One region of the Hydrogenophaga sp. RAC07 genome, then DNA from elsewhere that is predicted to be linked to it. Evidence: predicted binding sites of a transcription regulator. Region 1 holds the regulator's gene; the other holds the start of a gene.
What was found. The regulator sigma-54, encoded in region 1, starts transcription at its own class of promoters, with help from an activator protein. The targets are predictions, from matches to a motif close to TGGCANGNAANCTGCTTT.

Region 1 (4,429 bases):
AGAAGTCGCTGCCGTCGCCACCGTCGGGCATCTGCGCACTCTCGCGCCCCAGGCCGGGCGCGGGCGGAGCCGCCTTGCCGACCGTGAAGGTGCGCGGCTCGCGCGGCGCCGCGCGCTGGGCTCGTGCGCTGGCGCGGTCTTCCGAGCTCTGGCCCGCCACACCGGCGGCGGCGATGCGCTCGCCGTAGGGCGGGTTGAGCAGCATCACGCCGGGCTTGTCGCTCGGCGGCATGCGCTGCAGGGCGTCACCGCCGCGCAGCTCGATGGCGTGCGCCACGCCCGCGCGTTCGGCGTTGCGCTGCGCGAAGTCGACCATGCGGAAGGACACGTCGCTGCCGAAGACGATGGGCGGATGGCCTTCGGGCCAGTCGCGTTGCTGGCGCTCGGCCTCATCCAGGATGGGTTGCCACACGTGCGGCTGGAAGGGCAGCAGTTTCTCGAACGCGAAGCGGCGCAAGTAGCCAGGCGGGATGTTGAGCGCGATCTGCGCGGCCTCGATCACCACGGTGCCGCTGCCGCAGCAGGGGTCGTACAGCGGCACGATCTCGTCCAGCGGCTGGTCGGCGCAGGCGTCCCAGCCGGTGGCCGCGATCATGGCCGCGGCCAGGGTTTCCTTCAGCGGCGCGTCGCCCTTGTCCTCGCGCCAGCCGCGCTTGAACAGCGGTTCGCCCGAGGTGTCGATGTACAGGCTCACCGTCTCGGTCGTCAGGTGCACGTAGATGCGCACGTCGGGCCAGGTGGTGTTCACGCTGGGGCGCTCGCCGCGCTTTTCGCGGAAGCGGTCGCAGATCGCGTCCTTCACCTTGAGCGCGGCGAAGTTCAGAGACGTCAGCGGGCTGTGCTGCGCCGTGATCTCGACCTTGATGGTCTGCGCCGGTGTGAACCAGATCTCCCACGCCACCTCGCTGGCCGCGTGGTAAAGGTCTTGTTCGCTGCGGTAGCCGCCGTGCCAGAGCTGCACCAGCACGCGCTGCGTGAGGCGGCTGTGCAGGTTCAGCCGCATGGTGTCGCGCCATGACGCATTCAGTGCCACGCCGCCACGCGCCTTGTGCGGCGCGTCCACACCGGTGATGCGCTTGACCTCGGTGGCGAGCATGTCCTCCACGCCGGCGGCGCAGGGCAGGAAAACTTGAAGTTGATTCATAGAAGGGCGTTTCGCCGCCGGGCCGCCCCAAGGCGAAACAGCCCCCTCGGGGGGCAGCGACCCGCGAAGCGGCGGAGCGTGGGGGCCATGTTCAAAGCGATTTTCTAAGGTTCGCGGGGGCGATCCGCAAGGCTTCGCGGTACTTGGCCACCGTGCGGCGCGCGCACTCGATGCCCTGCTCGCGCAGCAGGTCGGAGAGCTGGTTGTCCGACAGAGGCTTGGCCGCTTCTTCGGCGGCGATGAACTGTTTGAGCAGCGCACGCACGGCCGTGCTCGACGCGTTGCCGCCCGTTTCGGTGCCCAGCGACGAGCCGAAGAAGTACTTCAGTTCGTAGGTGCCGAACGGCGTGGACATGTATTTGGCGGTGGTCACGCGGCTGATGGTGGACTCGTGCAGGCCGAGTTCGTCGGCGATCTCGCGCAGCACCAGCGGGCGCATGGCGAGTTCGCCGTGCATGAAGAAATTGCGCTGGCGCTCCACGATGGCGCTGGAGACGCGCAGGATGGTGTCGAAGCGCTGCTGGATGTTCTTGATGAACCAGCGCGCCTCCTGCAGGCGCTGCTGCATGGCGGCGTGGCCGGCCTCACCGCCGTTGTCGCGACCGCCACGGTTCTGGCGCATGGCGCTGGCGTAGGCATCGTGCACGCGCAGGCGCGGCATGACCTCGGGGTTGAGCAGGACCTTGAAGCCCCGACCGGCACGCGTCACCAAGACATCGGGCACGACCACGTTGCGCTCCACGTCGACGAAGCGGCGGCCCGGCTTGGGCTCCAGCCGCGCGATGAGGCCGAGCGCGCCGCGCACGGTTTCGTCGTCCAGGCCGCACAGGTTGCACAGTCGCTTCACATCACGCTTGGCCACCAGCTCCATGGACTGGCCACAAATGGCCAGGGCCGCGCGGGCTTCGGGCGTGTTGCGCATCTCCAGGATCTGCAGCCGCAGGCATTCGGCGAGGTTGCGCGCGCCCACGCCGGCGGGCTCCATGTGCTGCAGCAGTTGCAGGGCCATGGCCAGGCGCTGCTCCAGCGCCTCGCGTTCTTCCAGACCCTCGTTGGGGTCGTCGGTGGCCATCCGGCCCGACAGTGCCTGCCAGGCCGCGGCCAGTTCGGCCAGGCTGTCTTCGATGTAACCGTCGTCGCTGAGCGACTCGATCAGGAAATACAGCGCGGCGCGGTCCTCTTCCGACAGGCGCAGGCAGCGCGCCTGGTCGTGCAGAAAGTCCTGCAGGCTGATGTGGGCGCGGGCCAGGTCGGCCGCACTCGCCGTGTCGTCGTCGCCCGACGCATTGTTGTTGCGCGCGGGGGCATCGCCGCCCCACTCGCTGTCGTCGGGCGCCATCTCCACCGTGCCGTCGCCCTCCCAGCTTTCTTCCACCGGCGTGGCGCCGTCGAGCTTGCCTTCGATGGCATCACTTTCGCCGGTGTCGCTGCTCGTGCTGCTGCTGGATTCGGTGCCGGAGAGCATGGGGCCGGGCGCCTCGGGCATGTCGGGCGCGATCGCCGCTTCGGCGATCTGCTCGCCCGCGCTGACCGGCACATCGGTCTGCTCCAGCCCGAAAGTTTCGCGGTCGGCGGCGTCTTCGGAGCGCTCCAGGAACGGGTTCTCGTCGAGCATCTGCTCGACCTCCTGCGCCATCTCCAGCGTGGAGAGTTGCAGCAGGCGGATGGATTGCTGCAACTGGGGCGTGAGCGCCAGGTGCTGCGAAACCCTGAGTGACAGGCCTTGTTTCACAGGCCCTACATCCTGAAGTGTTCGCCGAGATAAACGCGGCGCACGTCGGCGTTTTCCACGATCTCGGCCGGCGTGCCGCTGGTGAGCACATGACCGTCGTTGATGATGTACGCACGGTCACAGATGCCCAGGGTCTCGCGCACGTTGTGGTCGGTGATGAGCACGCCGATGCCGCGCGACTTGAGGAAGCCGATGATGCGCTGGATCTCGATCACCGCGATCGGGTCGATGCCGGCGAAGGGTTCGTCGAGCAGGATGAAACGCGGGTTGGTGGCCAGCGCCCGGGCAATCTCGACCCGGCGGCGCTCACCGCCGGACAAGGCCGGCGCGGGCGACTCGCGCAGGTGGTCCACATGCAGGTCTTTGAGCAGTTCGTCGAGCCGGGCCTCGATGGCGGCCTTGCTCAGGGTTTTGCCGGCTTCGTCTTCCTGCAGTTCCAGCACGGCGCGCACGTTGTCGGCTACGTTGAGCTTTCGGAAGATCGACGCCTCCTGCGGCAGATACCCCAGGCCCAGGCGCGCGCGGCGGTGGATGGGCAGGTCCTGGATGGCCTGGCCGTCGAGCAGGATCTGCCCCGCGTCCGAGCGCAGCAGGCCGACCAACATATAGAAAGAGGTGGTCTTGCCCGCGCCGTTGGGGCCGAGCAGGCCGACGACTTCACCTTTGAAGACCGCGAGCGACACGTCCTTGACGACCTTGCGGCTGCCGTAGGCCTTCTGCAGGCCCTGGGCCTCCAGGCGGCTGATCTCGGGCACCGGCGCGGCGCGCTTGTCCGGGCCCAGGGCCTTGGCCGATGGCATCGCTGTCACTTCTGGCCCTCACCGAGCTGGTTGCTGGGGCGCAGGTTGGCCGGTGGCGCCGGCGTGGGGGCGGGCGCGCCCTCTTTGGGCACGGGCGTGAGCATGGCGCGCACGCGGCCCGTGGGGTTGCTGGCGGTGCGGTTGGCCACACCACCGTCCACCGTGAACACGTCGGTCGTGTTGTTGTAGACGATCACGTTGCCCGTGGTTTCGTCGTTGAGCTGGGTGCCCTTGAAGCGTTTGAGCACGGCCTCGCCCACAAAACGCACGGTGTCGGCCTGGCTGTCGTATTCGATGCGCTGGGCCGTTCCTTCGATGAACTCGTCCACCCCGTCGCGCTTCTGGCGGAAGAAGCCGGGGCTGCCGTTGACGATGCCGAACTGGTTGCCCTGCGCGTCCTGGCGCACCTCGACCTTGGCACCACGGATGACGATGGTGCCCTTGGTGATGATCACGTTGCCGGTGAAGATGCTGGTCTGGCGCGCATCGTCGTAACGCAGCGCGTCGGCTTCGGCGTTCAGCGGCAGGTTGCGGTCGGCCTTTTCGGCCTGCGCCGTTGCGGCAAACAACAGGCCCGCCACAAGGCAGCCGGTCAGAAGCAAGGGATGGCGAAGGCGCATGGAGGTGGTGACAGCAGGAGGATTTGAGGGCACGAAACTTGCATTCATTGTAACGACGTGATGCCGGCCGAACGGGTGGCGCGACGCCTTTACCGGTTCTTTTCTCACATCGATTCAAGAAGTTGCGGCGAGC
Region 2 (4,429 bases), 960 kb from region 1:
CATGACGCTGCTGGTGTTCAACACGGGTGATGCCGAGGTGCCGCAATCGCTGGAGGCCCTGGCGCGTCGCCAGTGCGCCCACAGTGCGCCCTGCCCCACCGCCGCCACCGACATCGCCTTGCTGGCCTTCACCTCCGGCACCACCGGTACGCCCAAGGCCGCCGTGCACAGCCACCGCGATGTGCTGGCCGCCTGCGAGACCTGGCCGCGCCACGTGCTGCGCGCCACGCCGGACGACATCGTCATGGGCTCACCGCCATTGGCCTTCACCTTCGGCCTGGGCGGCCTGCTGGTGTTTCCCATGTGGGCCGGCGCTTCGGTGTACTTTCCGTCCGTGCCCTACACGCCCGAGGGCATGGTGCAGCTCATGGCCCGCGTGGGCGCCACCATCTGCTACACCGCGCCCACCTTCTACCGCCAGATGGCCGCGTTCGCCAAAGTGCACGGCATCGGAAAGCTGCGCATCAGCGTGAGCGCGGGTGAGGGCCTGCCCGACGCCACGCGCCAGCTCTGGAAAGAAGCCACCGGGCTGGAGATGCTGGACGGCATCGGAGCCACCGAGATGTTCCACATCTTCATTTCGTCGCCACCGGAGTCGGTGCGCCGCGGCGCCATCGGCCAGGTGGTACCGGGTTACCAGGCGCGCGTGGTGAACGACGCAGGTGAGCCACTGCCGATCGGCGAAGTGGGCAAGCTCGCCGTGATCGGCCCGACCGGTTGCCGCTACCTGGACGACGAGCGCCAGACGAGCTACGTCAAGGGCGGCTGGAACCACCCCGGCGACGCCTTCCGCATGGACGCCGACGGCTACTTTTTCTACCAGGCGCGCACCGACGACATGATCATCACCGCCGGCTACAACGTGGCCGGCCCCGAGGTGGAAGCTGCCTTGCTGGAGCACCCGGCGGTGGCCGAGTGCGGCGTGGTGGGCAAGCCCGACGAGGAGCGCGGCCAGATCGTGCTGGCCTTCGTGGTGCTCAAGCCTGGCCACCCAGTCGACGCAGCGCAGGTGAAAGCCTTGCAAGACCATGTGAAGCACAGCCTGGCCCCGTACAAATACCCGCGCGAGGTGGTTTTTGTGAGCCAACTCCCGCGCACCGAAACCGGCAAGCTGCAGCGCTTCGCGCTGCGCCAGCAAGCCAATCCGAATGACACCCCCCACGTCGCCTGACGGCGCCTCCCCCCTCTCTGGCGCCTGCGGCTTGGAGGGGGGCGACACCTGGGGCCGGCGGAGCCGGACCCTCGGTGTCCCTGGGCTGCGATGCAGCGCTCGCGGCCTGGCTGATGCACTACACCACCTTTGTTCTGTTCTTGACTAACCACTCCGATATGAAACACCTGCAACCGCCCGGCTGGGCCTCCCCCAAGGGCTACGCCAACGGCATCGCCGTGCGCGGCACCCACGTCTTCGTGGGCGGCCAGATCGGCTGGAACGCCAGCCAGACCTTCGAGAGCGACGACTTCATTGCGCAGACGCGCCAGGCGCTGCTCAACATCCGCGATGTGCTGACCTGTGCCGACGCCGGGCCGCAGCACATGGTGCGCATGACCTGGTACATCACCGATCGCGTCGAGTACAACGCCCGCCTGCGCGAACTCGGCGAGGCCTACCGCGAGGTGATGGGCAGGAACTTCCCGGCCATGACCTGTGTGGAAGTGAGTGCACTGGTGGAAGCGCGGGCCAAGGTGGAGATCGAGGTGACGGCGGTGGTGCCGGACTGACGCAAGCGGCGCCCACAAAAAAGCCCACCTCGAAGGTGGGCTTTTTGATGAGCGGGCGGACCCGCTCGGGCGCAACGCTCAGGCGGCGCGGCGGCGGCGGGCGAAGCCCAGACCGGCCAGGCCCAGACCCAGCAGGGCCAGCGAGCCTGGCTCGGGCACAGCTCGGTTGGCGCTCCAGGCGATGTTGTCGAATTCGAAGGCGTAGTTGGTGCTCTTGAAGACGACGCTGTCAAAGCCTTCGGCCAGATCGATGTTCACGTAGTAGGTGCCAGCCTGGCCCTGGTTGCCGGTGGCAGCCGGGGTGACATTGGTGCCGTTCAGTGAACCCACGGAGAGACCGTTGTTGAAGAACTCCATCGTGTTGAATGCATCCACCGAGCCCCACAGCAGACCGAAGTAAAACTGGTCAGCGCTGAAGTTGATGGTGATCTTGGCGTTGCTGTTGGCGTTGGTTGAACCGGTGGTGAGGTAGCGGGTGGTGTCCGCACCATCGGCTTGGTCGGTACCGCCGGCACCAAAACCCACGCCGTTGTCGCCCGACAGGAAGGGCGCTGCGTAGATGCCGTTGGCGCCTCCGGTCACGAAAGCTGCGTTCGGGGTCACAACGACGGAGCTCAGGTCCGTGCCCTGGGGCATGTCACCGTCCAGGTTCCACTTGTTCACACCGGTTGGTGCACCACCCACCGACGAGAACACGGTCGGGGCTGCGGAGGCAGCGCCCACGGTGGCGACCAGAGCGGCGGCGAGAGCAATCTTGGCGAAGGAGGTCATGTGATTAGGTTTAGTCAATGCACTTTTCGTGCGAGATAGACATTACCTTGCAAGACGCGGGCCAACTTGGTGCACCCATGATTCGTAACGGTTTGTCAGAAAAGCCCACTCATGGCCTGCTGCTGCTGTCAAATTTTTCGACAGTTTTTCATCGGGTTCACGCTTCACACCCTCTGCGAGCCCAGCACTTGACTAGCACGCCACCCAGGCGTTCGGAGCGGCGCAACACCACAAACCCCCACCAACGTTGTGGCTTGCAACCGTTTCTGATTTCCCTCCAGAATGTTTTTCCCGAAAAGTGGTTTTCGGGAATCTAAAAACCCTCAGAGGAGACAAGCATGAAAAGCAAGAAACTGTTGCTGGCCTTGATGGCCTGCGGCCTGGCCACCAGCGCGCTGGCCCAGGCCGGCAAGGACAACCTGTCCACACTCAAGCAGATGAAGGTCTCAGGCGTTGACCTGAACATTCCACCGGTCCCGCAGGAAGGCAGAAACGCCGATGCGATCCGCGCCAACCTCAAGGCCGTGAAGCTGCCCCCGGGCTTCAAGATCGAGCTCTACGCCGTCGTCCCCGACGCGCGCCACATGGCGGTGGCCCCCAGCACCAACATGCTCTTCGTGGGCACCCGCAAGACCCGCGTGTGGGCCGTGACCGACCGCAACGGCGACGGTGCGGCCGACGAGGTCAAACCTTTCGCACCGTCGCTCAACTTCAAGGTGCCCAACGGCGTGTGCTGGACCAAGGATGGTTTCCTGGTCGTGGTCGAACACAACCGCGTGCTCAACTTCCCCGCCGCCGAGTTTTTCTACGAGGGCCCGGACGTGGCGGTGATCGAGGTGGTGCCGCAGGGCGGCCTGATCCCGGTGGAAGAGGAGTCGTTCAACCACGGCGCGCGCACCTGCCGCGTGGCCGACGACGGCATGCTGTATGTGACCCTGGGCCAGCCGCACAACGTGCAGCCCGCGGGCAAGGTCGACCTGTACGACAAGCTGGGCATCGGCGGCATCGTGCGCATGAACGCGTTCGACGGCTCCAAGCGCGAGGTGTTCTCGCGCGGCATGCGCAACTCGGTCGGCATGGACATCAACCCCAAGGACAAGACGGTGTGGTGGACGGACAACCAGACCGATGGCCTGGGCGATGACGTGCCGCCGGGTGAGCTCAACCGTTCCACCAAGGTCGGGGAACACTTCGGCTACCCCTACTGGAACGGCAAGTACAAGGTGGCCGGTTCACCCGCCGCGCCCGACCTCAAGGACATGAAGGAGCCTGCCAACGCCGTGTTCCCGCAGGTGGAGTTCCCTGCCCACCAGGCGCAGTTGGGCATGACCTTCTACAACGGCAAGCAGTTCCCGGCCAAGTACCAGGGCGGCATCTTCGTGGCCTCGCACGGCTCGTGGAACCGCAGCCAGGCCACCGGCGCGCTGATCAACTTCATTCCGCTCAACGCCAACGGCACGGCCGGCAAGTCCGAGGTGTTTGCCGAGGGCTGGCTGGACGGCAACGGCGTCTACAAAGGCCGCCCGGTGGACGTGGCGCCCATGAAGGACGGCTCGCTGCTGATCTCCGACGACTACGTCGGCGCGATCTACCGCGTCACCTACTCGGCGAACTGATCGGGCCAACCAGCAGGACCTGGCCCGGTCCCTGGCGCCAGGCGACCCGCGCGGGTCGTCTGGCGCCCTTTCACGTTTGAACGGACTCCCTTCCCATGCGAATTTCCCTCCTGATCGCCGCCGTGCTGAGCGTGGGCGCCGCGCACGCCGCCGACCCCGTGGCCGGCCGCACCAAGGCCAACGCGGCCTGCGCGGTTTGCCACGGCCCGACCGGCATGTCCATGATGCCCAACGCGCCTCACCTCGCGGGCCAGCCCGCCATCTACCTGGTCGAACAGCTCAAAAACTACCGCAGTGGCAAACGCCCACACGAAGTGATG

Region 2: BSY239_RS01130 (Npun_F0296 family exosortase-dependent surface protein) is a predicted target of sigma-54. The motif match lies at 2,510-2,527, and genes of this name have one in related genera.

Annotation. Positions count from the first base shown of each region.
Region 1 covers NZ_CP016449.1:3,963,466-3,967,894, forward strand. Annotated here, with positions in the region: gene BSY239_RS18445 (THUMP domain-containing class I SAM-dependent RNA methyltransferase) at 1-1,144, opposite strand, end outside; gene rpoN (RNA polymerase factor sigma-54) at 1,236-2,876, opposite strand; gene lptB (LPS export ABC transporter ATP-binding protein) at 2,882-3,676, opposite strand; gene lptA (lipopolysaccharide transport periplasmic protein LptA) at 3,682-4,296, opposite strand.
Region 2 covers NZ_CP016449.1:251,307-255,735, reverse strand. Annotated here, with positions in the region: gene BSY239_RS01140 (AMP-binding protein) at 1-1,171, shown strand, start outside; gene BSY239_RS01135 (RidA family protein) at 1,330-1,722, shown strand; gene BSY239_RS01130 (Npun_F0296 family exosortase-dependent surface protein) at 1,801-2,493, opposite strand; gene BSY239_RS01125 (PQQ-dependent sugar dehydrogenase) at 2,832-4,109, shown strand; gene BSY239_RS01120 (c-type cytochrome) at 4,205-4,429, shown strand, end outside.